DNA from 2 places in the Variovorax sp. VaC1 genome. Region 2 is predicted to be linked to the other one. Evidence: riboswitches for the same ligand, from Rfam matches in the RefSeq annotation. Region 2 holds a riboswitch; the other holds the start of a gene.
The links. Region 2 has a riboswitch for glycine ahead of ACGLHS_RS28600 (ABC transporter substrate-binding protein). Riboswitches for the same ligand answer to the same signal wherever they lie in the genome.

Region 1 (7,296 bases), on a different contig from region 2:
TTGTTTCCCTCCGGTCATGCCACCCATCCGCAATGGCGCATGGCGGCCGGCCTCGTGCTGGCCCAGTTGCGCGCGCAGATGGCGCTGCCCGACTACGCGCCGTCGCCGACGCTCGGGCTGCTCTACATCACCGATCACTATGCGAGCGATGCGCAGGAAATCCTCGACCACCTGAGCGCCGAGCTGCCCGAGGTGACCGACTGGTCGGGCACGGTCGGCATCGGGGTGTCGGCCAACAACGCCGAGTATTTCGACGAACCCGGCATGAGCCTGATGCTCTGCGCCTTGCCGAGCGACCAGTACCGGGTGTTCTCGGGCGTGGCGCCGCTGGGCAATTCCGAAATGAGCGGTTTCGAGGCGCACACCGCGCTCGTGCACGCCGACCCGGCCACGCCCGACCTGTCGGAGCTGATCGCCGAGATGGCGGGCCGCACCGACACCGGCTACCTGTTCGGCGGGCTCTCGTCGGGCCGCGGCAGCGCGCTGCAGTTCGCGGTCGGCGGCAACGGCAACATCCGCGGCCATGGCGCGGCGGGTGGTGTGTTCTCGGGCGGCCTGTCGGGGGTGGTGTTCGGCGAGGGCGTGCGGCTGGTGTCGCGTGTCACGCAGGGCTGCCAGCCGCTGCGCTCGGGCGCCGTGCGCGAACGCGAAATCACCGAGGCTGACGGCAATCTGCTGCTCAAGCTCGATGGCGAGCCCGCGCTCGACGTGCTGCTGGCCGACCTGCAGGTGTCGCTCGACCGGCCACAGGAGGCCATCGACGCGGTGCGCAGCACGCTGGTCGGCCTGGCCGACGCGGGCAGCGACGGCATTCGCCGCACCGGCGACCTGGGGGCCGACGTGCTGGTGCGCCACATCATCGGCCTGGACCCCACGCGGCGCGGCATCGCGATTGCCGACAACGCCGAAGCCGGCATGCGGCTGACTTTCTGCCGCCGGAATGCGCAGGCCGCGCGCGCCGACCTGATGCGCATCTGCGCGGAAATCCGCGAGGAGCTGGAGCCGGAAGAGCAGACGCTGGCGACCGCGCGCGCGGTCGCAGCGGGCGAGGCCGAAGCGGCGCCGCATCCGGCGCGACGCATCGCGGGGGCGGTGTACGTGAGCTGCTCCGGGCGCGGCGGGCCGCACTTCGGCGCACCCGGCGCCGAGTTGCAGATCGTGCGCCACGCACTCGGCGACGTGCCGCTGGTCGGCTTCTTCGCGGCGGGCGAGATCGCCCGGCACCATCTGTATGGGTATACGGGTGTGCTGACGGTGTTTACGGCGCCCGACTGACCTGGCGCCTTCGACGGGCAAAAAAACGACGGGCGGGTTTCGGACGGCGGCAAGCGTCGCTAAAATCCGCCCGCTTTCTTGAATCTCTGCTGCTGCAAGAAAGAGCCAACCGCGTGTTCTGAAAAAGCGCGCGGTCGATCTCTTTCGCCTCGCCACGCGATGTGGTCCGGGGCAGGAAACCGACACGGTTTCCGCAATGGAACAGCAGCCATGAGCAACCCTCATTTCTCCAGGCTCCAGCGTGCCTTTTCGCGCGCGGGCATTGCCGTCGATTACCGCGACGGCGTCTATCACCTGCACAACGAGGCTTCGCAGGCCACGGTGCTCCTGCCGCCCAGCCTTCCGCTGGAAGAAAAGGCGGTCAACCAGTTGCTGGCCTTTGCCAGCGTGCGCTCGCCCGACGGCGCGCAGGGCGTGTGCAAGGCCTGCGCGACGCCGGACTTTCATCCGGGCTCGGTCGCGCCGGTCGGCAGCGTCGTGGCGACCGACGCCGACTTCGTCATTCCCGCTGCGGTGGGCACCGACATCAACTGCGGCATGCGGCTGCTGACCACCGGCCTCACGCTGGACCAGGTGGCGCCGCACAAGACGCGGCTGATCGAGCGGCTCACGCGCAGCCTGCTCGACAACGGGCGCGATGTGCCGGTGCACACGACGGCGTTCAAGGCGTTGTTCGACGTGGGGCCATCGGCGTTCCTGGAGGCTGTGCGAAGCGATGGCCTGTGGTCTTCGTGCGACCGCGAGCGGATGCAGGCCGAGATCGACGCTTGCATTGGCCTGGCGAGCTTCGGCGGCAGCGCCCAGCATGCGCCCGAGGCCTACACCGGTGCGCGGCATGAAGTGTTCCGCGACCCGTGCCTGGGCACGCCGGGCAGCGGCAATCATTTCGTCGAGCTCCAGGTGGTTGACCAGGTGATGGACCGGCACGCGGCCTACCGTGCGGGTTTGAAGGCGGGCGAGGTGGTCGTGATGATCCACAGCGGCTCGCGCGACATCGGCTTTCATGTCGGCGGCCGATGGATGGATCGCGCCCGCAACGAATGGCCCAAGGGCCTGCGCCATCCGAAGAGCGGCCTGTACGGCCTGACGGGACCGTTGGCGCAGGAGTACCTGGAGGCGATGGGCGTGGCGGCACGCTATGCGTGGGCCAACCGTGTTGTGCTGGCCGAGCTGGTGCGCAAGGACTTTGCGGAACTGCTCGGTGCCACCGCGTCGAGGCTCGTGGTCGACATGCCGCACAACGTGGTGCTGCGCGAGCACGGCATGAACATCCACCGCAAGGGCGCGACGCCGGCGCACGAGGGGGACCTCGCGCTGATTCCTGGTTCGATGGGCGATCACTCGTATCTCGCGACCGGGCTGGGCCATGACGACTGGCTGTGGTCGTGCAGCCATGGCGCCGGGCGGCGCATGCGGCGGCAGGAGGTGCGCGCGATGCGGCCAACGCCCGGCGACGAGAGCGCCGATTGGCAATGCGTCACCTTGCGCGAGGAGCGCCGGATCGAAGAGGCGCCGCAGGCCTACAAGCCCATCGGCGCCGTGATCGATGCACAGGAGCGCGCGGGGCTGATCCGCTGCGCCGTGCGGCTCAAGCCCTGGGTCACGTTCAAGGCGTGACCTGGGGCTCGATGGCGGATCAGCCCATCGCGGGCTGCGAAATGCGCGGCTGGGGTGCGGGCATGCCGGTGAACGCGAAATCGACCTCGGGCACCAGCCCGCTCACGATCCGCGCGATCGACTTGCCCGAGCCGCAGGCGTGCGTCCAGCCGAGCGTGCCGTGGCCGGTGTTCAGGTACAGGTTCGGCAGTTTGGTCTTGCCGATCAACGGCACGTTGCTCGGCGTGGCGGGGCGCAGGCCGGTCCAGAACTGGGCCTGCGTGGTGTCGCCGGCGCCGGGGAACAGCTCTTCGACGCGCCGCACGATGGCTTCGCAGCGCACGCGGTTCAGGTCGCGGTCGTAGCCGTTGAGCTCGGCCGTGCCGGCGATGCGCAGGCGGTCGCCCGACTCTGAGGTGTAGCGCGAGAACACGAGCTTGAATTCGTCGTCGGTCAGCGAGACCTGGTGGGCCTTGGAGGCGTCCTTCACGGGCAGCGTCACCGAGTAGCCCTTGGCCGGGTAGATCGGCAGGCGGATGCCCAGCGGCGCGGCATACAGCGGGCTCAGCGAACCCATCGCGAGCACGAAGGCGTCGCCGCGGATGCGCTGGAAGCGGCCTTCGGCGTCGGTGGCTTCGACGTGGTCGATGCTGCCGCCGGCTTCGCGCAGGGCGGTGACCGTGTGGCTCATGAGGAACTTGACGCCGGCCGCGGCGGCCAGGCCCACGAGTTCGCGCGCAAAGCGGTTGGCGTCACCCGATTCGTCTTCGGCCGTATAGGTGGCGCCGGCCAGCTTCGGGCGGATGTGGGCGAGGGCGGGCTCGATCTTCACGGCTTCGTCGGCGGAGATCACGAGGCGTTCGCAGCCCAGGGCGCGCATCTGCTCGGCGGGCTTGAGGGCACCGTCGAATTCTTTCTGCGTCGTATAGAAATGCAGGATGCCCTGGGTGCGCTGGTCGTAGTTCAGGCCGGTATCGCGGCGTAACTGCTGCAACGTGTCGCGGCTGTAGGTGCCCAGGCGAACGATCTGCTCGATGTTGTGTTTTGTGCGCGCCGGCGTGCATTCGCGCAGGAACTGCAGGCCCCAGAGCCACTGGCGCATGTCGGCGCGGATGCGGAACAGCAGCGGCGCGTCTTCCTTGCCCAGCCATTGCAGCACCTTGAGCGGTGCGCTCGGGTTGGCCCAGGGTTCGGCATGGCTGACAGAGATCTGCCCGCCGTTGGCGAAGCTGGTTTCGGCGGCGGGCGTGGCCTGCCGGTCGATGACGGTCACTTCGTGGCCGAGTTGCTGGAGGTAGTAAGCCGAAGTCACGCCGAGCAGGCCGGCGCCAAGAACGATCACGCGCATTTCAAGTACCTTTGAGGTTGCAGCGCTTGAATGGCGGGCGTGGTTTGCTATTTTTTCAATAGCAAGCAACCGGGCGGCCGCCGTCCAAGTTGCCGCTCCCCCTGTCCTCGGTACCTGAGAGATTCACCCTGCTGCACCCGCAGCGGGTTTGCTCCTTCGGTGCACCACCGCCATGTTTCGTGGGGTGGTGGCTCTCCAGACGGCTGTATCAGTTGGTGCAGTACAGATCCCTTGTTCGGACCGACCTGAGCGTTTATGGGAGTTTGCGCCTTCGGTAGGGCCACCTGGGTGGCCCGCTCTCCTGCATTGGGCGCGATTGTAGGCGGGGCTTGCGTGGACGCCAAACCTGCGACTTGGCCCCCTCTGGCCAATGGGATAATCGCCCGTTGATCTGCCGAAGGGCAATCGTTCCACAACAACAGGGGACTCCATGATCCTGGTTACCGGCGGCGCCGGCTTCATTGGCGCCAATTTCGTACTCGACTGGATCGCGAACAGCGACGAGCCGGTCGTGAACCTCGACAAACTGACCTACGCGGGCAACCTGGAAACGTTGGCGTCGCTCAAGGGCAACCCGAAGCACATCTTCGTGCAGGGCGACATCGGCGACAGCGCGCTGCTCGACCGCCTGCTGGCAGAGCACAAGCCGCGCGCCGTGGTGAACTTCGCCGCCGAGTCCCACGTCGACCGCTCGATCCACGGCCCGGAAGACTTCGTGCAGACCAACGTCCTCGGCACCTTCCGCCTGCTCGAATCCGTGCGTGGTTTCTGGAGCGCGCTGCCGGCCGACCAGAAGGCTGCCTTCCGCTTCCTGCACGTCTCGACCGACGAGGTCTACGGCTCGCTCTCCAAGACCGACCCGGCCTTCACCGAAGAGAACAAGTACGAGCCCAACAGCCCGTATTCGGCCAGCAAGGCTGCCAGCGACCACCTCGTGCGCGCCTGGCACCACACCTATGGCCTGCCGGTGCTGACCACCAACTGCTCGAACAACTACGGCCCGTTCCACTTCCCCGAGAAGCTGATCCCGCTGATGATCGTCAACGCGCTGGCCGGCAAGGCGCTGCCCGTGTACGGCGACGGCATGCAGGTGCGCGACTGGCTCTACGTGAAGGACCACTGCAGCGCCATCCGCCGCGTGCTCGAAGCAGGCAAGCTCGGCGAGACCTACAACGTGGGCGGCTGGAACGAGAAGCCCAACATCGAGATCGTCAACACCGTTTGCGCGCTGCTCGACGAACTGCGTCCCAAGGCCGACGGCAAGCCATACAAGGAGCAGATCACCTACGTGACCGATCGCCCGGGGCACGATCGCCGCTATGCCATCGATGCGCGCAAGCTCGAGGCCGAGTTGGGCTGGAAGCCAGCCGAAACCTTCGACAGCGGCATTCGCAAGACCGTCGAGTGGTACCTCGCGAACGGTGAGTGGGTGCGCAACGTGCAAAGCGGCGCGTACCGCGAGTGGGTCGAGAAGCAGTACGACACGAAGGCTGCGGCATGAAGTTGCTGCTGCTGGGCAAGGGTGGTCAGGTCGGTTGGGAGCTGCAGCGCAGCCTGGCGCCCCTGGGTGAGCTGGTTGCTCTTGATTTCGACAGCACGGATTTCAACGCCGACTTCAGCCGTCCCGAGCAACTGGCCGAAACGGTGCTCAAGGTGCGTCCTGACGTGGTTGTCAATGCAGCGGCGCATACCGCCGTCGACAAGGCCGAAAGCGAGCCCGAGTTCGCGCGCAAGCTGAACGCCACGTCGCCGGGCGTCGTGGCCGAGGCCGCGCAGCAGATCGGCGCGCTGATGGTTCACTACTCCACCGACTACGTCTTCGATGGCAGTGGCAGCAAGCCCTGGAAGGAAGACGACGCAACCGGGCCGCTCAGCGTGTACGGCCAGACCAAGCTTGAAGGCGAGCAACTGGTGGCCAAGCACTGTGCGAAGCACCTGATCTTTCGCACCAGCTGGGTGTATGCGGCGCGCGGTGGCAACTTTGCCAAGACCATGTTGCGGCTGGCGAAGGAGCGCGACAAGCTGACCGTCATCGATGATCAGTTCGGCGCGCCCACGGGCGCGGAACTGCTGGCCGACGTGACGGCACATGCCATTCGGGCGACGCTGCAGGACCCGTCCAAGTCCGGGCTCTATCACGCGGTGGCCGGTGGTATCACCACATGGCACGGCTATGCGCGCTTCGTGATCGAGCAGGCGAAGGCGGCAGGCGTGGAACTCAAGGCAAGCCCCGAAGCGGTCGAGCCCGTGCCCACCACCGCATTCCCGACGCCGGCCAAGCGGCCGCACAACTCGCGCCTCGACACCTCCAAGCTGCAATCGACCTTCGGCCTCGTGCTGCCCGACTGGCAGTCCGGCGTCGCTCGCATGTTGCGCGAAACCTTCTGAGATCCTCAGAGCAAGCCAAGAGACACGAACATCCATGACCAAGACGACGCAACGCAAAGGCATCATCCTCGCCGGTGGCTCGGGCACCCGTCTACATCCTGCGACGCTGGCGCTCAGCAAGCAGTTGCTGCCGGTGTACGACAAGCCGATGATCTACTACCCGCTCAGCACGCTGATGCTCGGCGGCATGCGCGACATCCTGATCATCAGCACGCCGCAGGACACGCCGCGCTTCCAGCAACTGCTGGGCGACGGCAGCCAGTGGGGCATCAACCTGCAGTACGCGGTGCAGCCGAGTCCGGATGGGTTGGCGCAGGCATTCATCATCGGCGACAAGTTTGTGGGCAATGACCCGAGTGCGCTGGTACTGGGCGACAACATCTTCTATGGCCACGACTTTGCCCACCTGCTGGCCGATGCGGACGCCAAGACCTCGGGTGCAACGGTGTTCGCCTACCACGTGCATGATCCCGAGCGCTACGGCGTGGTGGCCTTCGATGCCAAGGGGAGGGCGAGCAGCATCGAGGAAAAGCCGCTCAAGCCAAAGAGCAGCTATGCGGTCACGGGCCTCTACTTCTACGACAACCAGGTCGTCGACATCGCCAAGGCTGTGAAGCCGAGCGCGCGCGGCGAGCTCGAGATCACCGCGGTCAATCAGGCGTACCTCGACCGCGATCAGCTCAACGTGC
Region 2 (7,296 bases):
CCGCGCCAGCAGCCGCGCGGTGGCCTCGCCGATGCCGCTGCTCGCGCCGGTGATGAGGACGACTTTTTCTTGGATTGCGCTCATACAAAACTCCTCGTGCAGGTCGGTGAACCATGGCGCAATGGGCGCGCCGGGCATGGAGAGAAGTCTCGGGCCGAAGGGGCTTGGGGCGGTATCCGGATCGCACACGGTTCTTGCCTGATCCTGCGAAAAAGATCTTTCCTAACCTTTTGCAGCGACAGCCGTCCGGGCGTAATGAGAAAGACCGTAGCGGGGGTCGCCGCAGGAGTTCGTCGCTCTTGGCTAGCGGCATAAACTGCCCCGATGGCCCAACCCGACATCGATCCGAACGCCCATTTCAATGACCCTCTGTCGGTGTCTGCGTACGCCGACAAGACATGCAGGCTGGTCCCGGGCTGGTCCGACTTGCAGAAGATGGTGGCCTTGCTGGTCGCCGAGCGGGCACCGGCGAACGCGAATGTGCTGGTCGTCGGCGCAGGCGGCGGTGTCGAGCTGAAGGTCTTTGCGCAGATGCACGCGCAATGGCGTTTCGTCGGTGTCGATCCGGCGAAGTCGATGCTCGAGCTGGCAGAAGCAGAACTCGGCCCGCTGATTGCGCGCGCCGAACTTCACCACGGTTATGTCGACACCGCGCCGGAGGGGCCCTTCGATGCCGCGACCTGCCTGCTGACGATGCATTTCATTGCCATCGACGAACGCGGGCGCACGTTGAAGGAAATCCGGCGCCGCCTGAAGCCCGGAGCGCCGTTCGTCATGGCTCACATGAGTTTTCCGCAAGCGCCGGCGGAACGGGCGCTGTGGCTCTCGCGTTACGTTGCGTTCGCTGTCGCCTCGGGTGTCGATCCTGAAAGTGCGCGCAATGCGGCATCGGCGATCGGCTCGAAGCTGCCGCTGCTCGGCCCCGACGAAGAAGAGGCCATGCTCGTCGAGGCCGGCTTCACGGGCGCACAGCTGTTCTACGCGGGACTGGCATTCCGCGGTTGGGTGGCGTACGCCTGAACAGGGGAAAAGAGGGAGAGAGGGGCGAGGAGGCGTGCAGTGCCGCCACCTCGCTCGCTATTTCTTGCAGTCGCCGCCGACGGACACCGTGCCGTCCCTGCACTCGGTAAGGATCGGCTCGCCCGCCGGTTGCGGTGCGGCAGACGGCGCCGCGGTCGCCGGTCCTTGCCCGACATCGCGCTCGTACATCACCTTCCTGGTACCGAGTTCGCAACTGCCCACCACCTGCCCGTTCGCCGACGCGTTGGCATCGACGACGGTCACGGTGAAGCGCGTCACGCCGGCCGCGGCGATCTTCGCTTCGATCCGGGTGCGCAGGTCTTCGCAGTTCTCGGCACTGTGAGCGGCCGCGCCGGCGAGAGCCAGCGCGACAGCGATCAGCCAGGGTTTCATGAGGACCTGCCTTTCCCTTTCATGAGACGGCGGGGCTGCCTGCGCAGCCCCTTGCATCAACCCTGCGCCGAAGCCAGCGCGGCGTTCAGCGTCGCGCTCGGGCGCATCACCGCCTCGAACTTCTTCGGGTCAGCCAGGTAGTAGCCACCGATGTCCACCGGCTTGCCCTGCACGGCCGCGAGTTCGTCGACGATCTTCTGCTCGTTGCTGGCCAGCGTCTCGGCCAGCTTCTTGAACTTGGCTTGCAGTTCCTTGTCGTCGGTCTGCGCGGCCAGTTCCTGGGCCCAGTACATGGCCAGGTAGAACTGGCTGCCGCGGTTGTCGAGCTGGCCGGTCTTGGGCGACGGGTTCTTGTTGTTGTCGAGCAGCTTGCCGGTGGCGGTGTCCAGCGTCTTCGCCAGGATGGTCGCCTGCTTGTTGTTCGTCTTCAGGCCCAGGTCTTCCAGGCTAACGGCCAGCGCGAGGAATTCGCCCAGCGAGTCCCAGCGCAGGTGGTTTTCTTCCACCAGCTGCTGCACGTGCTTGGGGGCCGAGCCGCCCGCGCCGGTCTCGTACAGGCCACCGCCGGCCATCAGCGGCACGATCGACAGCATCTTGGCCGAGGTGCCCAGTTCCATGATCGGGAACAGGTCGGTCAGGTAGTCGCGCAGGATGTTGCCGGTGGCGCTGATGGTGTCCAGGCCGCGCACGACGCGCTCCAGCGTGTAGCGCATGGCGCGCACCTGGCTCATGATCTGGATGTCCAGGCCCGAGGTGTCGTGCTCGTGCAGGTACATCTTGACCTTGGTGATCAGCTGCGCTTCGTGCGGGCGGTAGGCGTCGAGCCAGAACACCACCGGCATGCCGGAGTTGCGCGCGCGCGTGACGGCCAGCTTGACCCAGTCGCGGATCGCGGCGTCCTTGACCTGGCACATGCGCCAGATGTCGCCTTGCTCCACGTCTTCGCTCATCAGCACTTCGCCGGTGTCCAGGTCGGTGATGTTGGCAACGCCGTCTTCGGGGATCTCGAAGGTCTTGTCGTGCGAGCCGTACTCTTCGGCCTTCTGGGCCATCAGGCCGACGTTGGGCACGGTGCCCATGGTCTTGGGGTCGAAGGCGCCGTGCCACTTGCAGAAGTTGATGATCTCCTGGTAGATGCGGGCGAAGGTCGATTCGGGCATCACGGCCTTCACGTCCTTCAGGCGGCCGTCGGCGCCCCACATCTTGCCGCCGTTGCGGATCATGGCGGGCATCGAAGCGTCCACGATCACGTCGTTGGGCGAATGGAAGTTGGTGATGCCCTTGGCCGAGTCGACCATCGCCAGCTCGGGGCGATGCTCGTGGCAGGCGTGCAGGTCGCGCTTGATCTCGTCCTGCGTGCTTTGCGGCAGCGTGGCGATCTTGTTGTACAGATCGACCATGCCGTTGTTGACGTTGATGCCCAGCTCGTCGAACAGCTTGCCGTGTTTCTCGAAGGCTTCCTTGTAGAAGATCTTCACGCAGTGGCCGAACACGATGGGGTGCGAGACCTTCATCATCGTGGCCTTCACGTGCAGCGAGAACATCACGCCGGTCTTGTGCGCGTCTTCGATCTCTTTCTCATAGAAGGCCAGCAGGGCCTTCTTGCTCATGAACATGGAGTCGATGACTTCGCGGTCCAGCAGCGCGACCTTGGGCTTGAGCACGATGGTCTTGCCGCTCTTGGTCAGCAGTTCCATCTTGACGTTGCGCGCGCGGTCCAGCGTCATGGACTTTTCGCCGTGATAGAAGTCGCCGCCGTGCATGTGCGAGACGTGCGAGCGCGAGGCCTGGCTCCAGTCGGCCATGCTGTGCGGGTTCTTGCGGGCGTATTCCTTGACGGCCTTGGGCGCGCGGCGGTCGGAGTTGCCTTCGCGCAGCACGGGGTTCACGGCGCTGCCGGTGCACTTGTTGTAGCGCGCACGGATGTCCTTGTCTTCGTCCGAGGTCGGGTTCTCGGGATAGTCGGGAATCTTGTAGCCCTTGCCCTGCAGTTCCTTGATGGCCGACTTGAGCTGGGCCACCGAGGCGCTGATGTTGGGCAGCTTGATGATGTTGGCTTCGGGCTTGAGCGTGAGCTTGCCCAGTTCGGCCAGGTTGTCGGGCACCTTCTGGCCGTCGCCGAGGAATTCAGGGAACTCGCCCAGGATGCGGGCTGCCACCGAGATGTCGCTGGTGGTCACGTCGATGCCGGCCGGGCTGGTGAACGCGCGGATGATGGGCAAAAACGCGTAGGTCGCCAGCAGGGGCGCCTCGTCGGTCAGGGTGTAGACGATGGTGGGTTGCTTCGTGCTCATGCGCTTGCTTCCGTAATGCAGTGTTGTCGGGTGGCAGGGAGTTCAGGCGGGATCTGGCCGCCGGAACCGCCGATTGTCGCCGGGCGCGCGGGCGGGGCGGCATTTCGCGGCCGGATCACCCCGCGGCGGCCTGTGTCAATGCAGCGGCAGGTCGATGGTGGCCGCGAGCGGGACGGTGTCGATCCGCGCGGCGCTGGCGACGATGACGGCCTGCGCCGACTGCCCGGCAAAGCCGGCGAGCGCGCCCCACAGGCAGCGGATCGAGGCGGCATCGAGCCCGGCGGTGGGCTCGTCCAGCAGGAGCAGCGGGCGCCCCGACGCCAGCCCGGCCGCCATCCAGACCTTGCGCTTCGAACCCGTCGAAAGCATGAACATCTTCTTGTCCAGGTGCTGGCCCAGGGCGAAGCCTTCGACCAGCGCCTGCCACTTTTCTTCGCTGAAATGCGGGTTGCCCTTGTTCAGGGTGGCCGTGCATTCCCGGGGCGTGACGTCGTTGAAGCGCTCCGTCGCCGGGTCGACGAAAAACACGTTCTGGCGATAGGCCTCGGGTGCGCTGTCCAGGCGCGCGCCGGCCGCCGTCAGACGGCCGGTGGCGGGCAGCGCCCCCGCGATCGCCTGGAGCAGCGCCGACTTGCCGGTGCCGGTGTCGCCATGCAGCAGCGTGACGCCGGGGCCGATGGCGGCGTTCCAGCCGGCGGCGAGTACGGGTTGACCCGGATATGCGAAGCCAAGGTCCTGGATCTGGAGAAGGGGGTGGGGAAGGGGAGAGGCGGTCGTGTTCACGCGCCGGTTTTACCCCATCGGGCGGCGGCGGCTGGCTACCATTCGCGCATGAAAAAACTCCTCACCCTCGGTGCCGGCGCATGGCTCGCCGCCATGGGGCTCGCGGGCGCCGCCGTGGCCGCGCCCTCGGCGCAGGTCTTCTTCGCGGTCAAGGCGCCGGAATCCGTCGATGTCGACTGGCGCGCCCACCTGTGCGCCTTGCTGCCCCAGCCCTGCGATGCCCAGGCCCTGAAGCTGCACCAGCCGCGCGACGGCAAGGCCGATGACTACCTGGTCATTTCAGAAAAGCCGTTGGCGATGGCGCGCGTGAAGCGCAACACCGCCGCCAACGCCTGGCAACTCGAACGCCTGCACGACTTCTCGGCATATGCCCTCTCGCTGCAGCAAGACCGCCAGAGCGGCGACCCCAAGGTGTCTCTCGCGCTTGCACCGGCGCTTTATCCGCTGGCCGAAGGCCGCTGGGCCGTGGCCGTGACGCAGAGCGAATCCGAGAGCTACTCGGGCGGGGGTGCGTCGTCCGTCACGGCCGATTTCGTGCCGCTCGACACGCCGGCCGGGCAGCCGGCCAAGGCCGTGCGTGAAGGCATTCCGTTCTGGTGCTCGCGGATGATCCGTGCCTGCTTCACCGAGAAGGAATACAAGACCTCGAAGCACTGCCACGACGAAAGCAGGGGCAACCTGCGCATCGCCTACGGCGAGCCCGCCAAGGCCGGCGACCCCTACGTGTGGCGCTATACGTGGCTGCAAAGCGACTGGCCCGCGCACACCGGCCCCAGTGCCGACAAGCGCACGAGCGTCAACTTCACCGACAAGACGATCGAAAAGGCCGACTTCTGCGGCGGCGGGCTGAACTAGTTTTTTCCGGCGTGCCATCCGGCCCGGGTGGCCTGAGTGGCACGCAAACTGCTTGGAGAGATTGATCCAGGAGAAATGCCGGCTCGATGCTTCGAGTTAGTGCATTACCGAAGGCGATAGCCCAGAACGCTCAGGTCCCAAGACTGGATTTTTTCTAACGCTGGAGAGCGTTGCCCGGCGCCGTCAAGGCGCCGAGGGCAGCCGCCGAAGGGGCAAGCCATGCGCGATGCGCGTGCATGGTGAATCTCTCAGGCCAAAGGACAGCAGGGGCACGCCGCGCCAACGCGCGGCGTGTCCTTGTTCGCTTCCGGAGCCTGTGTCCATGACTTCCATCCGAGCGCCTCGCGCGTCCGCGCCAACGGCTTTGCCGTGGCGACAGCCTGCGCGTGGCCGAAGCCTTTTCACGGCCACACCTTCCTCTTTCTTTCAACCGGAGAACTGAACCATGCTGTCGAAGAAATCCCTGATGAAAACCGTCCTCGCAGGCGCGATGTTCGCGGCCGCTGCCGCGAGCAGCTTCGCGCAGGACGCGGGCAAGGTGCTGCGCCTGGTGCCGCAGTCCGATCTGAAGATCCTCGATCCGATCTGGACCACCGCCTTCGTCACGCGCAACCATGGCTACATGGTCTACGACACGCTCTTCGGCGTGGACGAACGGGGCAAGGTGCTGCCGCAGATGGTCGACAAGTACACGACCAGCGCCGACGGAAAAACATGGAACTTCACGCTGCGCAAGGGCCTGGCCTTCCATGACGGCAAGCCGGTCACCTCCGACGACGTGCTCGCCTCGCTCAAGCGATGGGGGCAGCGTGACGGCCTGGGCCAGAAGATGTTCGCCGCCATGGACAAGACCGAGGCGGTCGATGCCAACAGCTTCAGGTTCGTCTTCAAGGAGCCCTTCGGCATGGTGCTCGACGCACTGAGCAAGCCTTCGTCGAACCCGCCTTTCATCATGCCCGCGCGCGTGGCCGCCACGCCGGCCGACAAGCAGATCGACGACGCCACCGGCTCCGGCCCCTACATCTTCAAGAAGGATGAATACCGCCCCGGCGAAAAGATCGTCTACCTGAAGAACACCAAATACGTGCCACGTGCCGAAGCGCCTTCCGGCACGGCCGGCGGCAAGAACGTGTACGTCGACCGCATGGAATGGATCGTCCTGAAGGACGCGCAGACCCAGGCCAATGCGCTGGCCAACGGCGAGGTCGACATGATCGAGTGGGTGCCGTCCGAGCAATACACCGCGCTCAAGAACAACCCCGCCATCACGCTCGACAGCCCCGTGTCGAAAGGCTCGTTCGCGCTGCACCTGAACCACCTGATCCCGCCTTTCGACAACCCGAAGATCGCGCAGGCCGCCTTCATGGCCATCAACCAGGAGGCGCTGATGCGCGCCCAGCTGGTGCACAAGGAGCTGTACAACAGCTGCGCTTCCATCTACCCCTGCGGCTCGGCCTTCGCGTCCGACAAGACCGGCTACTTCACCGGCAAGCCGCAGTTCGAGAAAGCCAAGGCGCTGCTCAAGGAAGCAGGCTACGACGGCAAGCCCGTGGTGCTGATGTACCCGGCCGATTTCGCGGTGCTCAACAAGTTTCCGCCGGTGATGGCGCAACTGCTCAAGCAGGCCGGCTTCAACGTCGACATGCAGTCGATGGACTGGCCCACGCTGGTCACGCGCCGCGCCAAGAAAGACCCGGTGGCCAATGGCGGCTGGAACCTGTTCATCACCGGCTGGGGCATTGCCGACAACATGAACCCGATGTTCTTCGCGCCGCTCACGGGCAATGGCGAAAAAGGCTGGTTCGGCTGGGCCACCGACGACAAACTGGAGCAGCTCAAGTCCGACTTTCTCGCCAGCAGCGAGGAACCCAAGCGCAAGGAACTGGCCACCGCCATCCAGCAGCGCGTGTACGACACCGGCATCTACGCGCCCATCGGCGAGTACAAGCCG

Region 1: linked by a shared signal. The riboswitch ahead of ACGLHS_RS19125 (D-amino acid dehydrogenase) and the one ahead of ACGLHS_RS28600 (ABC transporter substrate-binding protein) in region 2 are both predicted to bind glycine.

The regions. Positions count from the first base shown of each region.
Region 1 is NZ_JBIGLT010000004.1:487,992-495,287, reverse strand. Features, by position in the region: gene ACGLHS_RS19135 (FIST C-terminal domain-containing protein) at 1-1,275, shown strand, start outside; gene ACGLHS_RS19130 (RtcB family protein) at 1,486-2,892, shown strand; gene ACGLHS_RS19125 (D-amino acid dehydrogenase) at 2,912-4,219, opposite strand; glycine riboswitch at 4,311-4,428, opposite strand; glycine riboswitch at 4,433-4,533, opposite strand; gene rfbB (dTDP-glucose 4,6-dehydratase) at 4,650-5,720, shown strand; gene rfbD (dTDP-4-dehydrorhamnose reductase) at 5,717-6,607, shown strand; gene rfbA (glucose-1-phosphate thymidylyltransferase RfbA) at 6,642-7,296, shown strand, end outside.
Region 2 is NZ_JBIGLT010000008.1:145,547-152,842, reverse strand. Features, by position in the region: gene ACGLHS_RS28630 (SDR family oxidoreductase) at 1-84, opposite strand, end outside; gene ACGLHS_RS28625 (class I SAM-dependent methyltransferase) at 325-1,020, shown strand; gene ACGLHS_RS28620 (DUF1161 domain-containing protein) at 1,078-1,413, opposite strand; gene ACGLHS_RS28615 (NADP-dependent isocitrate dehydrogenase) at 1,470-3,707, opposite strand; gene ACGLHS_RS28610 (ATP-binding cassette domain-containing protein) at 3,843-4,490, opposite strand; gene ACGLHS_RS28605 (hypothetical protein) at 4,539-5,345, shown strand; glycine riboswitch at 5,496-5,619, shown strand; gene ACGLHS_RS28600 (ABC transporter substrate-binding protein) at 5,812-7,296, shown strand, end outside.